DNA from 2 places in the Arthrobacter sp. 01T414 genome. Region 1 is predicted to be linked to the other one. Evidence: riboswitches for the same ligand, from Rfam matches in the RefSeq annotation. Region 1 holds a riboswitch; the other holds the start of a gene.
What was found. A riboswitch is a leader RNA that binds a small molecule or an ion and turns the genes downstream of it on or off. The one in region 1 is predicted to bind glycine.
Positions count from the first base shown of each region.

Region 2: linked by a shared signal. The riboswitch ahead of gcvP (aminomethyl-transferring glycine dehydrogenase) and the one ahead of AC1DK9_RS06005 (amino acid permease) in region 1 are both predicted to bind glycine.

Region 1 is NZ_JBFTQK010000002.1:109,530-118,698, forward strand. It holds gene gcvP (aminomethyl-transferring glycine dehydrogenase) at 1-1,893, opposite strand, end outside; glycine riboswitch at 2,029-2,128, opposite strand; glycine riboswitch at 2,414-2,511, shown strand; gene AC1DK9_RS06005 (amino acid permease) at 2,667-4,136, shown strand; gene purU (formyltetrahydrofolate deformylase) at 4,181-5,044, shown strand; gene AC1DK9_RS06015 (methylenetetrahydrofolate reductase) at 5,181-6,035, shown strand; gene AC1DK9_RS06020 (MBL fold metallo-hydrolase) at 6,151-6,798, opposite strand; gene AC1DK9_RS06025 (S-(hydroxymethyl)mycothiol dehydrogenase) at 6,795-7,880, opposite strand; gene AC1DK9_RS06030 (mycoredoxin) at 8,017-8,274, opposite strand; gene AC1DK9_RS06035 (SOS response-associated peptidase) at 8,437-9,169, shown strand, end outside.
Region 2 is NZ_JBFTQK010000006.1:117,364-126,532, reverse strand. It holds gene AC1DK9_RS14110 (sigma-70 family RNA polymerase sigma factor) at 186-1,004, shown strand; gene AC1DK9_RS14105 (Dps family protein) at 1,141-1,623, shown strand; gene AC1DK9_RS14100 (MFS transporter) at 1,739-3,307, opposite strand; gene AC1DK9_RS14095 (TetR/AcrR family transcriptional regulator) at 3,376-3,915, shown strand; glycine riboswitch at 4,304-4,402, shown strand; glycine riboswitch at 4,404-4,519, shown strand; gene gcvP (aminomethyl-transferring glycine dehydrogenase) at 4,559-7,450, shown strand; gene gcvT (glycine cleavage system aminomethyltransferase GcvT) at 7,463-8,611, shown strand; gene gcvH (glycine cleavage system protein GcvH) at 9,111-9,169, shown strand, end outside.

The DNA.
Region 1 (9,169 bases):
GGCCTGCAGGTCGGCATGGTCGATCGTGCCGTCCGAGGCGGTGGCCACGACGACGACCTTCATGCCGGCCAGCACCGCGGACGCGGCGTTGGTGCCGTGCGCGGAGGCCGGGATCAGGCAGATATTGCGCTGGTCATCACCCCGGGAGAGGTGGTAGCCGCGGATCGCGAGCAGCCCGGCGAGCTCACCCTGGGAGCCGGCGTTGGGCTGGATGGAGACCTGGTCGTAGCCGGTGATCTCGGTCAGCTGGGCTTCGAGGTCCTCGATCAGTTCGCGCCAGCCCGCCGTCTGGGATTCGGGTGCGAAGGGGTGGATGGAGGCGAATTCCGGCCAGGAGATGGCTTCCATTTCGGCCGTGGCGTTCAGCTTCATGGTGCACGAACCCAGTGGGATCATGGTTCGGTCCAGGGCCAGGTCGCGGTCCGAGAGGCGGCGGATGTAGCGCAGCAGCTGGGTCTCGGAGCGGTGCGTGTTGAACACCGGGTGCTGCAGGTAATCCGAGGTGCGCAGCACCGCTTCCGGCAGCTCAAAGCCGTTCGCTTCTCTCACCGGGCCGGCACCGAAGGCCACGGCCACCGCGGAGAGGACTTCCGGCGTCGTGGTCTCATCGACCGACACGCCAACTGTGTCCGGGTCGATGAAGCGCAGGTTGATGCCGCGGGCTTCCGCGGCGGTGATGACCTTGCGGGCTTTGCCGGGGACGCGGACGGTCAGGGTGTCGAAGAAGGACCCGCTGAGCAGTTCGCGGCCCGCCGTTTCCAGTGCGGTGGCGAGAACCCGGGCGTTGTTGTGGACGTTGTCGGCGATCGCTTTCAGTCCGTCCGGGCCGTGGTAGACGGCGTAGAACGAGGCGACGATGGCCAGCAGCGCCTGGGCGGTGCAGATGTTGGACGTGGCCTTCTCGCGGCGGATGTGCTGCTCGCGGGTCTGCAGCGCCAGCCGGTAGGCGGGGGCGCCGGCGTTGTCCTTGGACACGCCCACGAGGCGGCCCGGCAGGGTGCGTTCCATCCCGGCCCGGACGGCCATGTACGCGGCGTGCGGGCCGCCGAAGAACAGCGGCACGCCGAAGCGCTGGGTGGAGCCGACGGCGATGTCGGCGCCCTGCTCACCGGGAGGGGTGATCAGGGTCAGGGACAGCAGGTCAGCGGCGACGGTGACGAGTGCGCCGCGCTCCTTCGCGTCCGCAATGACCGTGGACTGGTCCCAGACGCGGCCGGAAACGCCGGGCTGCTGCAGCACGATGCCGTTGATGTCGCCGTCGGGCAGGCCCTTGGACAGGTCAGCGACCTCGACCTCAAAGCCAAGGGCCTCGGCGCGGCCCCTGACGATCGCGATGGTCTGCGGGAGGCAGTCGGCGTCGAGGACGGTCTTGCCGCCGCTGGCCGCCTTGTCCTTATTGGCCCGGCGCATCAGCAGCACGGCCTCGGCGACGGCGGTGGCTTCGTCCAGCAGCGAGGCGTTGGCGATCGGCAGGCCGACGAGGTCCTGGACCATGGTCTGGAAGTTCAACAGCGCCTCCAGCCGGCCCTGCGAGATTTCCGGCTGGTAGGGCGTGTACGCGGTGTACCAGGCCGGAGCTTCGAGGATGTTCCGGCGAATCACGGCGGGGGTCACGGTGTCGTAGTAGCCCTGCCCGATCATCTGCACGGCCGTCTTGTTCCTGGAGGCGATCCTGCGCAGCTCGGCCAGGACCTCCACCTCGCTGAGGGCATCGGTCAATCGCAGGGGAACATCCTGGCGGATGGAATCGGGAACGGCGGTATCAACCAGGCCGTCAACGCTGTCGTAGCCGACAGCCTTCAGCATGGTGTCGACGTCGGCCTGGCGGCGTGCGCCGATATGGCGATCGGCGAAATTGGATGGAAGAGATTGAACCGTCAAGAGGAACTCCAAGGTTTGGCCGACGCAACGCGCCGGAGGGGACCGGGTTCCTCCCCGCTCTGTATTGGACCTGAGAGATTCCGCAGACCTTTGTCCGCTTGCACCGTCGGTGAGCCAGGAACGTGCCTGACTGCTTTCCAGAGTTGCCTCGCCGCGGCGGTACGGGGGCCTGAGAGATTCCTGGGGAGGATTTGCTCCTACGGCGCCTGCCCGGTGATGACGGGGAGGACTCTCCCGCCACGGCTCGAAAGGCGTATTCGAATGTGGTGATTCGGCTCACACGCTACACGCAATCCCSGCACCCGGCAACACGGCGGCGCCGTGCGACGAAACAATTCGACGGGGTTGACTTTCCAGCGTGATCCATCCCACACTGGATCGGCCAAGCAATGTTCCGGACGGAACAGATGGCCAGTATTTCTGCGGATCCGGGGATTCCCGGAGGCGCGGAATTCGGTTGCGGCCGGTGGTGGAGCGGGGTTGATCTCCCCGCCACTGCGCCTTCCGCACCACAACAAAATCAACATGCTTACGATCTGCGGCGGGAGAGTCCTGCCGGTACATTCAGCAGGCGCCGTAGGAGCAAATCCTCCCCAGGAATCTCTCAGGCCCATGTACCGCCGCGGCGAGGCGACTCTGGAAAGCAGCCGGACGGCGTCCGGCTCACCGAAGGTGCAAGCGGTTCCTGCGGGGGCAGGAAACGCGGAAACTCTCAGGTCCAAGACAGAGCGGGGAGGAACCCGAATCATCGTGGCACCGATGCCACTTGAACGATGGAGTTCCTCATGACGATTCAGCGACCACCCACTACCGCAGTCGAAGCCCCGCACCTTGAGCGGCAGCTCAGCAACCGGCACATCCAGCTCATCGCGATCGGCGGCGCCATCGGCACCGGCCTGTTCATGGGCTCGGGCAAGACCATCTCGGCGGCCGGCCCGTCGGTGATCTTCGTTTACATGATTATCGGCTTCATGCTGTTTTTCGTCATGCGGGCCATGGGCGAGCTGCTCCTGTCCAACCTGCACTACAAGTCGTTCAGCGATTTCGCGGCAGATCTATTGGGTCCCTGGGCCGGGTTCTTCACCGGGTGGACTTACTGGTTCTGCTGGGTGATCACCGGCATTGCAGACGTCATTGCCATCGCCGGGTACTCCCAGGAACTCTGGCCGGGACTGCCCCTCTGGATCCCGGGGCTGGTCACCATTGCGATCCTGCTGCTGTTGAACCTGACAACGGTGAAGGCGTTCGGTGAGACCGAGTTCTGGTTCGCCCTCATCAAGATCATCGCCATCGCTGCGCTGATCGTCGTGGGCCTGTTCATGATCTTCAGCGGATTCAGCTCCGAGGCCGGACCGGCAACCTTCAGCAACCTCTGGAGCCATGGCGGCTTCTTCCCGAATGAGTTCATGGGCTTCGTGGCCGGATTCCAGATCGCCGTGTTCGCTTTCGTGGGCATCGAACTGGTGGGCACGACGGCGGCAGAGGCCAAGGACCCGGAGAAGAACCTGCCCCGCGCCATCAACTCCATCCCGGTGCGCGTCCTCCTCTTCTACGTCGGCGCCCTCATCATCCTGATGTCCGTCATCCCGTGGACCCAGTTCGCCGCCGGACACAGCCCATTCATCGCCATGTTCTCCCTGGCCGGCCTCGGCGCGGCCGCCACGGTCGTCAACCTGGTGGTCCTCAGCTCGGCGATGTCCTCGGCCAACTCCGGCATCTACTCCACCTCGCGCATGGTCTACGGCCTGGCCCAGGAAGGTGACGCGCCGGCACGCTTCGGCGACCTGTCCCGCCGCAAGGTTCCGCAGAACGCACTCTTCCTGTCCTGCGTGCTGCTGCTGGCCGGCGTCGTGCTCATGTACGCGGGGGAGAACATCGGCAAGGCCTTTGAAATGGTCACCACCGTTTCCGCGGTCTGCTTCATCTTTGTCTGGTCGATCATCCTCGCCAGCTACGTAGCGTTCCGCCGTCGCCGTCCCGGTTTGCATGACTCATCCAAGTTCAAAATGCCCGGCGGCGTTCCCATGGTCTGGGTTGTCTTCGCCTTCTTCGCCTTCGTGCTCTGGACCCTGACCACCCAGCCCGACACGCTGGCGGCGCTGCTGGTGACTCCGGTGTGGTTCCTCGTGCTCGGCGCCGCATGGTTCGTGCTGCGCCGCAGGCCCGTCCACCTGGCCCGCTACGAGGCGTTCAAGGCAGAGCTGCAGTCCGAACAGGATGTCGCAGCCGAGCTCCGGGCGGTGGACGGCAAGTGAGCACCGGAACAGGCACGCCATCCAACGTCCCGGCCCCCGAACAGCTGGAGGGATCGAGTACGGAGTTTGTCCTCACCCTCGACTGCGCGGAATCGCCGGGGATCATTCACTCCGTGTCCAAATTCCTCCTGGACCACGGCTGCAACATCGTCGACATCAAGCAGTTCGGAGACCGGCAGGAACAGCACTTCTTCATGAGGGTGCATTTCGTCTCGACCGGCAGCTTCGCCGACGTCGAAGAACTCCGGCGCGACTTCACGCCGGTGGCCGCGGAATGGACGATGAACTGGCGCCTGGAGCGGCACGGCCGGAAACAGCGAATCCTCGTCATGGTCTCCAAATACGGCCACTGCCTCAACGACCTGCTCTTCCGCGCCCGCATCGGGGAACTGCCGGTCGAGATAGTGGCGGTGGTGTCCAACCACCGGGACCACGAGGACCTGGTCACCTGGCATGGGATCCCCTTCCACCATGTGCCAGTGACCCAGGCGACGAAGCCGGAGGCCGAGGCAACGCTGCTCTCCCTGGTGGATGCCTACGATGTGGAGCTGGTTGTCCTTGCCCGCTACATGCAGGTCCTGAGCGACAACCTCACGGCCCGGCTCGCCGGCAGGGCAATCAACATCCACCATTCCTTCCTGCCGAGTTTCAAGGGAGCCAAGCCCTACCACCAGGCGTACGAACGGGGGGTCAAGACCGTTGGGGCCACCGCCCACTACGTTAATTCGGAGCTGGATGAGGGGCCGATCATCGCGCAGCAGGTCATCGAAGTGGACCACACCTACGCGCCCGCTGACCTAGTGGCGGTGGGCCGCGACGCCGAATGCAAGGCCCTGACGAACGCCGTCCGCTGGCATTCCGAAGGCCGCATCATTCTCTCCGGCAACCGGACCGTCATCCTTCGCTGACGGCCTCCCGCCCGGTCATGCGAAGCCACCCGACGTCCGGGTGGCTTCGCATGACGAACCTGGTCCGGTCCCCGGATCCCACCGCTCAGGCCTGTCCCTTCCGGCGCGTCGCGCCGGCCATTCCTTGGAGTTCCACGTGACGGTTCAGTCTCTTTCATCCACGTCTTCGAAATCCCGGCCCGCGGCCGGTGCCCCTGCGCTTCCGACCCGGCTGGAAATCGTGCCCACCGACGGCATCGTCGCCAGGGTCCAGTCAAGCCTGCCGCCGGGCTCCGCGCTCACGGTCACCTGCCTGCCGCACCACGGGGTCAACCCCACTATGCGGGCAGCTGTCCAGCTTCGGCTCCTGGGTTATGACGTGGTGCCGCACCTCGCCGCCCGCAGCCTCGAGAGCCGCACCCAGCTCGCCGGCATCCTTAAGGATTGCGGTGCTGCCGGAATCAACGAGGTCTTCGCCGTCGGCGGGGACGCGGCGCAGGCAGCGGGCCCCTACCTGAGCAGCGCCCGGCTGTTGGAAGACATCGCCCAGCTCTCCGGCGGGAGCGTGGCCGTGGGCGTCGCCGGCTACCCCGAGGGGCATCCGCAGCAGAGCCAGCTGCGCATGCTCGACGCCCTGCTGGAGAAGCAGCACCTTGCCACCAGCGTGGTCACGCAGATGTGCTTCTCCGCCGCCCGGATCAGCTGGTACGTGGAGCTGCTGCGCCGTGAAGGCGTCGCCCTGCCGGTGTGGGCCGGCGTCGCCGGGTCGGTGCCGCGGACCAAGCTCATCTCGCTGGCCACCAAGATCGGCGTGGGACCCTCGCTCCGGTTCATCGGCCGCAAGGGTCCGCTGGCCCGGCGGCTCATGGACGGCGGCAACTATTCGCCGCAACGGCTCGTATCCGAGTTGTCGGCCGTCCAGCCCTCCCTGGCCGGCGTGCACCTGTACACCTTCAACAATCTGGAACCGTACCTGGCCGCCCGCAGGGCCGAAAGCGTGGCTGTCCCCTGAGCCGAGGCGGTTAAGGGCGGCCGATAATCCCGGGCACAGCAGGGGCCCCGCCCTGAATCCTGACGGGGCCCCGGCAGTGCCAGCCGCTTAGTGGCCGCACTGTGGAAGTAGCCGCTTAGTGGCCGCGCGCGATCCATTCCTCAAGCTGCGGCGCCTCGGCGCCGACCGTTGTCGAAGCTCCGTGCCCGGTCCGCACCACGGTGTCCGCCGGCAGGGCCAGGAGCCGGGACTTGATGGATTCGATGATGGTGGGGAAATCGCTAAAGGACCGGCCGGTGGCTCCGGGACCGCCCTGGAACAGGGTGTCGCCGGTGAAGACCGTGCCTTCGCTCTCCAGCCGGAAGCTCACGGAGCCGGGGGAGTGGCCCGGCGTGTGCAGCGCCACCAGTCGGGCGCCGGCGACGTCGAAGGTCTCGCCGTCGTCGATGCCGTGGTCCGGCTTGGTTCCCGGGAAGACCCGGTCCCAGAGCATCCAGTCGTCCCGGTGCAGGTAGACCGGTGCGTTGACCAGGCCGCGGAACGCGCCCACGGCGGCGATGTGGTCGTCGTGGCCGTGGGTGAGCAGGATGGCCTTAACAGTGCGCCCGGCGACGGCGGACGCGATGGCGTCGGCGTCGTGGGCCGGATCGATCACGACGCATTCCTGCTCGTCTCCGACGATCCAGACGTTGTTGTCGACGTCCCACGTGCCGCCGTCCAGCGAGAACGTGCCCGAAGTGACGAGCTGGTCGATCCTGAGGCCGTTACCGGAACCGCCGCTCACAGCTCAACCACCGAGCGGAGCACGGACCCGGAGTGCATCTTCTCGAACGCTTCCTCGATCTGCTCGATCGTGATCCGCTCCGTGACGAAGGCGTCCAGATCCAGCCGGCCCTGCCGGTAGAGGTCGATCAGCATGGGGAAGTCGCGGGAGGGCAGGCAGTCGCCGTACCAGGAGGACTTCAGCGAGCCGCCGCGGCCAAAGACGTCCAGCAGCGGCAGCTCCAGGGTCATCTCCGGGCTGGGGACGCCGACCAGAACCACTGTTCCGGCGAGGTCGCGGGCGTAGAAGGCCTGCTTGTATGTCTCCGGCCGTCCCACGGCATCGATCACGACGTCGGCGCCGAAGCCGCCGGTCAGTTCGCGGATCGCCTCCACCGGGTCGACGGCGGAGGAGTCCACGGTGTGGGTGGCGCCGAGTTCCTTGGCGAGTTCGAGCTTCTTGGCGTCGACGTCCACCGCGATCACGGTGGTGGCGCCGGCGAGCGCGGCACCGGCCACGGCCGCTACGCCCACGCCGCCGCAACCGATCACGGCGACGGAATCGCCGCGCTGGACGTCACCGGTGTTGATCGCGGCTCCGAGGCCGGCCATGACGCCGCAGCCGAGCAGGCCGATCGCGGCGGGGTCGGCGTCGGGGTCCACCTTGGTGCACTGGCCGGCGGCGACCAGGGTCTTCTCGGCGAAGGCGCCGATGCCCAGCGCGGCGGTGAGCTCGGTGCCGTCCGCCAGCGTCATCTTCTGCGTGGCGTTGTGTGTGTTGAAGCAGTACTGCGGCTCGCCGCGGCGGCAGGCGCGGCACTCGCCGCAGACCGCGCGCCAGTTCAGCACCACCCGGTCGCCGGGGGCCACCTCGGTGACGTCGGGGCCGACCGCGTTCACCACGCCCGTTGCCTCGTGGCCGAGCAGGAACGGGAAATCGTCGTTGATGGCGCCCTGCTTGTAGTGCAGGTCGGTGTGGCAGACGCCGCAGGTGAGGATGTCCACCAGGGCTTCGCCGGGTCCGGGATCCGGGACCAGGATGGTTTCCAGGGTGACGGGTGCGTTCTTGGAACGGACGACTGCGCCTTTGACTTCGTGGACCATGGGCTGGCTCCTTTGCTCGTGTCGCTGATGTTGCCGTGAAACTCTGTCTTACTACTCTGTCGCACAACTGGACACGGCGCGGCCCTGAGGGGGCCGCGCCGTGTCGTGAGCGCTACATATCGCTAAAAAGTGGGGCCTAGGCCGCGAGGCGGCTCTTGACCTCGGCCGCGGACGGGTTGGTGGCGGCGGTGCCGTCCGGGAAGAGCACGGTGGGGACCGTGCGGTTGCCTCCGTTGAGCTGCTCGACGAGTTCGGCGGTGCCTTCGACTTCCTCGATGTTGATCTCGGTGTACCCGATGCCCTGCGCGTCCAGCTGCTTCTTCAGCCGGTTGCAGTAGCCGCACCAGGTGGTCGAAAACATGGTGATGGTGCCGGAATCGGGGATGAAGTCCACGAAGTTCTCCTCAAAGCTGGGTTGGCGGCGCTGGTTGCAGGTACTGCGTGGCAGCGCCGGTTGCCGACAAAAGTCGTACGTCACTACCAATAACCGTAACCCGAAGTGCGCTATTCCCTGGATCTATTCCCGGTAGGCGGCCCGCGGTGGCATGCTGGTGCCGTGTGTGGACGCTACGTGATGGCCCGGGCCGTCGGGGACCTGCTCGCCGAATTCGACGCCGAACTGGAAGAAGAGATCGTGATTCCGCCCTCGTGGAACGTGGCGCCGACCGCGGACGTGCCGATCCTGCTGGAGCGGCTCGTCGAGGACGGGGCCGCGCCAAAGCCGGTGCGGCAGCTGCACATGGCCCGCTGGGGACTCGTGCCGTCCTGGGCCAAAGACCCCGGCATCGGCTCGAAGATGATCAACGCGCGCAGCGAGAGCGTTTTGGAGAAGCCGGCGTTCCGCAAGGCCACCCGCACCCGGCGCTGTGCCGTTCCGGCAGATGGCTATTACGAGTGGAAGGACGAGGGCAAGGCCAAGCAGCCCTACTACGTCCACCCGAAGGACGGCAGCCCGGTAGTTTTTGCGGGACTCTATGAATGGTGGAAGGACCCGACGAAGGCCGAGGGGGATCCGGAGCGCTGGTTGCTCTCGACCTCGATCCTGACCACGGATTCTCCGCCGGAGGGTTACGCGGGCGGCATGCTCGCGGAATTGACGGCGCTGCACGACCGGGTCCCGCTGCCGATGGACCGCCGGACGATGGAGGCCTGGCTGGACCCGCACGCCGACGACGCAGCCGCCCTCGTGGGGCTGGTCCGGGCCGGCGCGCACGACGTCGCGGAGGGCTGGCGGATCGACGCCGTCGGCACCGCCGTCGGGAACGTGAAGAATGATTCCCCGGAGCTGA
Region 2 (9,169 bases), on a different contig from region 1:
CCGCATTTTCCGCCAAGCTTTTCCCTGAGGGTACACGCAGATTCCGGATCAGGTGATAGGTTTCGTTCTGGGTGCTGCGCCCGAGCTTCGAACACCGCCTCCCATGGGGGGAGTGCGCGACCGTTTGGTGGTGCGGCTCTCAGGGTTTTTAAAGCTCCTGATCCGTCTCATGGGGGGACACACTATTGAATCGCGTGGAACGCAACGAGATGGTCACCCAGCACCTTCCGCTGGTTGGCTATCTCGTCTCAGATTTGTGCTCGAAGGCGTCCCACCTCTCGCGCGATGACCTGGCGTCGGCTGGCGCCGTTGCCCTGATTACCTCGGCCGATTCCTTCGACCCTGACCTTGGCGTGCCCTTCGGCGCCTTCGCGCGCCGCCGCATCCTCGGCGCCTTCGCCGATGAAATGCGCGCCAGCGACTGGGCGACGCGCTCGGCACGCCGACGGATCAAAGAGACCATGTCCGTCCAGGAGACCCTGGCGGCGGCGCTCGGTCGCACCCCCTCGGTTGACGAGATCGCCTCCGCGCTCGGCGTCCAGCAGAGCGTTGTGGAAGCTGCCCTCGCGGACGCGTCGCGGACCCTCACGCCGCTCGACGACGCCGTCGTCGACACCCTCGCAGCGGAAACCCTGTCCCCGGAGGGCTCGGTCCTCGCTGACGAGCGGCTCCAGTACCTCCGTGCCGCCGTGAAGTCGCTGCCGGAACGGATGCGCTACGTCGTCGAGGAGATCTACTTCGGCGACCGGACCGTCAAGGACCTGGCAGCAGAGTTGGGCTCCACTCACGCGGCCGTCTCGCAGCAGCGCGCCGAAGCGATCCGCCTTATGCGCGACGGCCTCACCGCCCACTACGCCGATGACCCGGACCAGGGCTTCGAACCGCAGTCCCGGATCACGCCGCGCCGCCGGAATGACTATCTCGCCCAGCTCTCCGAGGCCACCACCGGGGGAATTACCCGGGCCATCTTCCCGCAGGGGCCGGTGCTGAACCAGGCCGTCTGAGGCGATTCCGGACGATTAGTAAGCTCACTTAGTAAGCTGATCGTGAAATTCGCCCGCGACCATCGCGTGCCGTTTGCTCCCTGGGGTAGCGTCTGAGGCATAACGCCGGATCAGACGTTCCTATCAAGGAGGATTCATGAAAGCATCACCTACCCTGACGAGCAACCTGCAGGCCGTTCTCGTGGACCTGATCGAACTCCACGTACAAGGCAAGCAGGCGCACTGGAACATTGTGGGCACCAACTTCCGCGACCTTCACCTGCAGCTGGACGAAATCATCGAGGCGGCCCGTGGATTCGCCGACGACCTGGCCGAGCGGATGCGCGCCCTCCATGCACTGCCGGATGGTCGCAGCTCCACGGTTTCGAAGACCACCGCGCTCGCGGAATTCCCCACCGGCCTGATCAACACCAAGGATGCGATCGACAAGATCGTTGCCGCGCTCGAGGCCGCCGTCGGCACCATGCGCAAGGTGCACGACGAGGTGGACGAGGAAGACCCCACCACCGCGGACCTGCTGCACGAGTTCATTGCCAAGTTCGAGCAGTACGCCTGGATGGTTAACGCCGAAACTATGCGCGCCACCGCCAGCGTCACCACGCCGGACAGCAAGAAGTAGCCGCGTTCGTTCACGCGGTTTCCACGCGCCCGACGCCGGGTCCCCCCGGCGTCGGGCGCTCGCTCTTAACCCTTGACAGACCTTGCCCCCCGCCGCGGCGGCCCTGCGCCGGCTGTTAGGCCGCCGTCGGCACCTTGCGCAGCACGACGGCGGCCAGCACCGCGGCGCCGGACATCAGCACCAGCGCGATGGCTGCCGTGATGTGGACGCCCGAATCGAAGGCGGCCCGGGCGGCGGCCATCACAGATTCCGCCAGCGGCGCGGGGAGGGTGTGTGCCAGTTCCGCGGCCCCGGCGAGGGTCTCGCCGGCCTGGGCAGCGGCCCCCGCCGGGACCGTCCCGTCGGCGACGGCGGGAAGGTGCAGGTTGCGCTGGTAGGACGCCGTCAGGATGGAGCCGAGGATGGCGGTGCCGAGCAGGGAGCCGACCTCGTAGCCGGTTTCCGAGATGGCGGCCGCTGCGCCTGATTTCGCCGCCGGCGCCGCTCCCAGGATCAGGTCGTTGGAGATGGTTTCGGCCGCGCCGACGCCCAGGCACAGCACCAGCAAGGCGGCCAGCAGCAGGCCGGGCCCGGTGCCGTGGTCCCCGAAAGCCACCAGGCTGTATCCCGTGGCGCTCAGGAGCAGGCCGCCGGCCACCACGAAGCCCGGACGGACCTTGCGCACCAGCGGGACCACGAGCAGTCCCGCGACCACTGTGGCGACCAGGGCCGGGACCATCGCCATGCCGGACTCCGAGGGCGACTGCCCCTCGAGGAGTTGCAGGTGCTGGGCGAGGAACAGGATGAATCCGTTGTAGGAAAACAGGGCCAGGACGTTGGCTGTGATGGCGGTGCTGAAGACCGGATTGCCGAACAGGCTCAGGTCCAGCAGGGGAGTGCCTGAGTCCTGCGCCGCCAGCCGGTGCTGGCGTCGGACGAAGGCGTAGCCCATCAACAGCCCGACGCCGAGGGCCGCGAGCGGCTCCGGCGCAACGCCGTCGGTAGCCAGCATCTTGATGCCGTAGACCGCTGGCACCATGGCCAGCAGCGACAGGACGATGCTGGGGGCGTCCACCCGGCCGGGGTTAGGGTCCCGTGATTCCGGGATCAGTACGCGGCCAAAGACCAGCAGCGGCAGGATAATCGGCACCGCGACCAGCAGGACCGCTCCCCACCAGAGGTGTTCCACGAGCCAGCCGCCGAAGATCGGGCCCAGCGCAGCGCCGCCGGAGAAGCCTGCGGCCCAGATTGCCACCGCGAGCCGACGCCGGTTGGGCTCGGGGAAGATATTTCGGATCAGGGACAGCGTGGACGGCATCAGCATCGCGCCGAAGAAGCCCAGCCCGGCCCGGCCCGCGATCAACCACTCCGCGCCGGGCGCAAAAGCAGTCACGGCGGACACCGCTGCGAAGCCGGAGCTGCCGATGAACAGCAGCCGACGCCGGCCGATCCTGTCACCCAGGCTGCCCATCGCCACGAGCAAGCCGGCCAGCACCAGCGGATATGCGTCGACGATCCAGAGCAGCTGCACCCCGGTGGCATCCAGGCTGCGGGCAATCGCCGGCAACGCGAAGGTCAGTGCGGTGTTGTCCACGGCCACGAGCAGAACCGGGAACATGAGCAGCGACAAGGCCAGCCAATCGCGCCAGGGTGCGCGGGGAGCCGGGGCGGCATGGGTGGCGGCGGACAGGGACGCGGTACTCATAAACAATAACTGTACCGTCTGGACGGTATAGTTAAGAAATTGCTGTTCAGGCAGGCATGATGGGAGCCATGGCCAGAAAACCCGTTGCCCGCGAAGCCGTCCTTGACGCCTTCGAATCCCTTCTCATTACGGAGGGAGAGCGCGCTGCGACGCTGGACGCCGTAGCCAAGCTGGCCGGCGTTTCCAAGGGGGGACTGCTGTACCACTTCCCGAACAAGGAAGCCATGATCTCGGTGCTGCTGGAGCGCCTGGACCGGCTCCTCGCCGAGGATCTGGCTGCCATGGCCGCAGCCCCGGAGGGAGCGGCCGCGTACTTCATCAGGTCCTCGGTGTGGGCCGACACCCCGCTGGACCGCGTCTTTGTCGCCGCCACCCGCCTGGCCGAAGTGGCCCACGCTGAAACCCTGCGGCGGATGGCCGGGGTGCAGGCGAGCTGGCTGGCCCTCCTTGCCGCCGACGTGGGACCCGCGATGGCCAAGCCCGTGCTCTACATGGGGGACGGGCTGTACTTCAATGCCATGCTGGCGCGGGGGCCCGGCGAGGCGCCGGCCGAGGTGGCCGGCGATGTCGAAAGCCTGCTGGCCGCCGTCGAACGACTCCGCGGCTGATCCGGCCCAAGCCGAGGGGACGCTCCCTCGGGTTTGGCGCTCTTCCGGGGGACGCTCCCTCAGGTGTGGTGCCCTCCCGGGGGACGCTGCCTCAGGTCCGGTGCTCTTCCGGGGGACGCTCCCTCAGGTCTGGTGCCCTTCCGGGGAAACCCTCCCTCACATCACGTGAGGGAGCGTTGGGTAAGTCGTGCCGGAGGTGAGGGAGCGTTCAGGAAATTCGCGCCGGATGTGAGGGAGCGTTGGGGTGGGTCGTGCCGGAGGTGAGGGAGCGTTGGGGTAAGTCGTGCCGGAGGTGAGGGAGCGCCCGAGGGATCGGAGTTTGCGGACGCGTCTCCGGCGTAGGACAATGGAGGCTGTGACTACGGTCACGAGCAATTGAATATGCCTTTGATCTGCGGCGGGAGAGTTCTGCAAGTAGGTACAAGCAGGCGCCGTAGGAGCAAACCCTCCCCAGGAATCTCTCAGGCCCATGTACCGCCGCGGCAAGGCAACTCTGGAAAGCAGCGAGTGCGCCCCATGGCGTGCTGTGCTCACCGACGGTGCAAGCGGAGCCTCGCGAAAGCGGCTGCGCGGAAACTCTCAGGTCCAATACAGAGCGGGGAGGAACCCGAATCAATGTGGCGTACCCTGCGCCGCCTTAGTTATGGAGTTCCTTGTGACTGTTACCTCAGCCTCCACGTCCTTCGTTGACCGGCATATCGGCGCTCGCCGCCAGGCCGACGTCGACACCATGCTGAGGGCTGTCGGCCACGACACCGTCGACGCCCTGGTGGACACCGCCGTTCCGAAGGACATCCGGCAGGACTCCGACCTGGCGCTCGGCGCCGCCCTGAGCGAAGTGGAAGTTCTCGCCGAACTGCGCCGGATCGCCTCCAAGAACAAGACCGCCGTTCAGATGATCGGCCAGGGCTACTACGACACCGTCACCCCCGCCGTGATCCGCCGGAACATCCTCGAAGCTCCGGCCTGGTACACCGCCTACACCCCCTACCAGCCGGAAATCTCGCAGGGCCGACTGGAGGCCCTGCTGAACTTCCAGACCATGGTCCAGGACCTCGTCGGCCTGCCGATCGCCAACGCCTCGCTGCTGGATGAAGCCACCGCCGTCGCCGAGGCCGTGCTGATGATGCGCCGGGCGAACAAGAACAAGACGGCCCACGACGGGAAGACCGTCCTCGACGCCGACTGCCTCCCGCAGACCATCGCGATCGTCAAGGGCCGCGCCGAGGCCCTTGGCTTCGAGGTCGAGGTCGCGGACCTGTCCAAGGGCCTGCCCGAGGGCGTCATCAACGGCGTCGTGCTGCAGCAGCCCGGTGCCTCCGGCCGCGTTTTCGACCACTCGGCCGTCATTGCGGACGCGAAGGAGCGCGGCGCGCTCGTCACCGTCGCGGCTGACCTGCTGTCCCTGACCCTGATCACCCCTCCCGGTGAGCAGGGAGCCGACATCGCTGTCGGCTCCGCCCAGCGCTTCGGCGTTCCGCTCTTCTTCGGCGGCCCGCACGCCGCGTACATGGCCGTCCAGAAGGGCCTGGAACGCTCCATGCCCGGTCGGCTCGTGGGCGTGTCCAAGGACAACGCCGGCGTCCCCGCCTACCGCTTGGCGCTGCAGACCCGCGAGCAGCACATCCGCCGTGAAAAGGCGACCTCCAACATCTGCACCGCCCAGGCCCTGCTGGCCATCGTCGCCTCGTTCTACGCCGTCTACCACGGCCCGGACGGGCTGAAGGCGATCGCGGAGACCGTTCACGGCCACGCCCGGACCATTGCCGCCTCGCTCAAGGCCGCCGGACTGGACGTGCAGCACACCTCGTTCTTCGACACCGTGACCGTGTCCGTCCCTGGCAAGGCCGCCGAATTCATCGCCGCCGCTGACGCCAAGGGCATCAACCTGCGCGCCATCGACGCCGACACTGTCGGCATCTCCGCCGATGAAGCCACGACGGCGGCCATCGTCGCCGACGTCGTCGCCGCCTTCGGCGCGTCCGTCGCCGACACTTCTGAAGGCTTCGCCCTGGACTCCGCCGTCGAACGCACCTCGGATTACCTGCAGCACCCGGTGTTCAACACGCACCGCTCCGAGACGCAGCTGCTGCGCTACATCCGCCGCCTCTCGGACCGGGACCTGGCCCTGGACCGGACGATGATCCCGCTGGGGTCCTGCACCATGAAGCTGAACGCCACGGCCGAAATGGAGGCCATCTCCTGGCCGGAGTTCGCTTCCATCCACCCCTTTGCCCCGGACTCGCAGACGGCGGGCTGGCGGGAACTGATCGAGGACCTCGAAGCCCAGCTGACCGAGATCACCGGCTACGACCAGGTCTCCATCCAGCCGAACGCCGGCTCCCAGGGTGAGCTCGCCGGGCTCCTCGCGATCCGCGGTTACCACCTCTCCCGGGGAGATGACCAGCGCAACATCTGCCTGATCCCGGCCTCCGCGCACGGCACCAACGCCGCCTCCGCGGTGCTGGCCGGCATGAAGGTCGTCGTCGTGGCCACCGCTTCGGACGGCACGATCGACCACGCGGACCTACAGGCCAAGATCGAACAGCACAAGGACGCCCTTTCGGCGATCATGATCACCTACCCGTCCACGCACGGCGTGTACGACGCCGACGTCCGCGAGGTCTGCGACGCCATCCACGCAGCCGGCGGCCAGGTCTACATCGACGGCGCCAACCTCAACGCCCTCGTCGGACTGGCCCAGCCCGGCCAGTTCGGCGGCGACGTCTCGCACCTGAACCTGCACAAAACCTTCTGCATCCCGCACGGCGGCGGCGGACCCGGCGTGGGCCCGGTCGCGGCCAAGGCCCACCTGGCCCCGTTCATGCCCGGCAACGCAGCAGACCCGGCCAACGGCGCCGAGGGCACCCCGATCTCCGCCTCCCGCTACGGCTCCGCCGGCGTGCTGCCGATCTCCTGGGCCTACGTGAAGCTGATGGGCGGGCAGGGCCTGACCGAAGCCACCAAGTCGGCCCTGCTCGCCGCGAACTACATCGCGGCCCGCCTCAACGACTACTTCCCGGTGCTCTACACCGGCGAGGGCGGCCTCGTGGCCCACGAGTGCATCCTGGACCTGCGCGAACTCACGGCCAAGACCGGCGTCACGGCCGAGGACGTCGCCAAGCGCCTGATCGACTACGGATTCCACGCCCCCACCCTGGCATTCCCGGTGGCCGGGACCCTGATGGTCGAGCCCACCGAGTCCGAGGACCTGGGCGAGATCGACCGGTTCATCACGGCGATGATCGCCATCCGTAAGGAGATCGACCAGGTCGCCCACGGCGACTTCACTGTCGAGCACAGCCCGCTGCGCAACGCACCGCACACCGCGGCCGCCGTCGTCAGCACCGACTGGGAGCGCAGCTACCCGCGCGAACAGGCCGTCTTCCCGGTCCACACCCTGCGGCAGGACAAGTACTTCCCGCCGGTCGGCCGGATCGACGGCGCCGCCGGTGACCGGAACCTGATCTGCTCCTGCCCTCCCCTCGAAGCCTTCGAAGATCACTCCGACGACTCCGCAGACTCTGCCAATTAAGGACAGCCAACGATGACTGAGAACTACACGGCACTTTACGAAGAGCACAAGAAGCTTGGAGCCTCCTTCACGGACTTCGGCGGCTGGCAGATGCCGCTCAAGTACAGCTCCGAACTTGCCGAACACCACGCCGTCCGCAAGTCCGCGGGCCTGTTCGACCTCTCCCACATGGGCGAAGTCTGGGTCACCGGCCCGGACGCCGCCGCCTTCCTGGACTACGCCCTGGTCGGCAAGATTTCCGCGATGACGGTCGGCAAAGCCAAGTATTCGCTGATCTGCAACGAAGACGGCGGCATCATCGATGACCTCATCACCTACCGCCGCCCGGCCGCGGCCGACGGCACCGACAAGTTCCTGGTGGTCCCCAACGCCGGCAACGCCAAGGTCGTGGCCGCGGCCCTGGCCGAGCGCGCTGCAGACTTCGATGTCAAGGTCCAGGACGCCTCCGCCGAGACCTCGCTGATCGCCGTCCAGGGACCGAAAGCGGAGGCCATCCTGCTCCGCCTGGTCCCCGCCGCGCAGCACGAGCTCGTCACCGGCCTGAAGTACTACGCCGCCGTCGACGTCCCGTTCATGTTCGGCGGCAGCAGCCAGAACCTCCTGCTGGCCCGCACCGGCTACACCGGCGAGGACGGCTTCGAAATCTTTGTCGCCAACGACGACGCCGCCGCACTCTGGCAGGCGCTCATCGCCATCGCTGAGGAAGGCGAGCTGACGCCCGCAGGCTTGGCCTCCCGCGACTCGCTCCGCCTCGAGGCCGGCATGCCGCTCTACGGCAACGAGCTCTCCCTCGAAGGCGACCCGTTCGCCGCCGGGTTGGGTCCCGTCGTCGCGCTGTCCAAGGAAGGCGACTTCGTCGGCAAAGCCGCCCTGGCAGCCAAGAAGGAAGCCGGCGCCGGGTCCACGACGGGCCGCAAGCTCGTCGGGCTCAAGGGTCTGGGCCGCCGGGCCGGCCGGGGCCACTACCCGGTCCTCAAAGACGGCAACACAGTTGGCGAAGTCACCTCCGGCCAGCCCTCACCCACCCTGGGCTACCCGGTCGCCATGGCTTACGTCGACGTCGCCTTCACCGAACCCGGCACGGCCCTGGACATCGACCTGCGCGGAAAGAGCGAGCCGTTCGAAGTTGTCGCACTGCCTTTCTACAAGCGCCAAAAGTAGGCGGGCTGGTTCCCGGCTCCGGGACCGGCCGTCTGGGTTTTCACGTGTGCTCGCTCGTTTGACCCGCCGTCCCCCTAACCTCGCAAGCTCGGTCAGGGAACCCGGACGGCGGCCACTCGCTTAGACGCACGCTTTCGAAAACCCAGCCCGGCCGGCCCCTCGGGGACCGCTCACCTTCAACACCAACGGGAGCCAGCGCTTTCGAAAGCCAATGGTGCGGGGTCTGTGCCGCCTACCGCGGGTCGGCCCTGGAAGATTTAAACGGCCAGCGTTTCTTTCCGGAGAGCGGGCGGGCTGTTTGAAAACTGTTGGCCAGCGGATATGAAGCGGCCGATAGCGGCAGGGGAACGGATTCCGGAAGCGTGCGTCTAAGCGAGGAACGAGCGAGCACGCGGAGGAATTCGGGCTCCGGCCGCGCACCCCGGCCCACCCACGTTCGCTAGGCACCGGCCACAATAGATTTAGCACCACCGACCACTCCAAGACTTAGGAAAAACACATGGCAAAAGTTGCCCCTGAACTGCAGTACTCCGACGAGCACGAGTGGGTTGCCCGCGA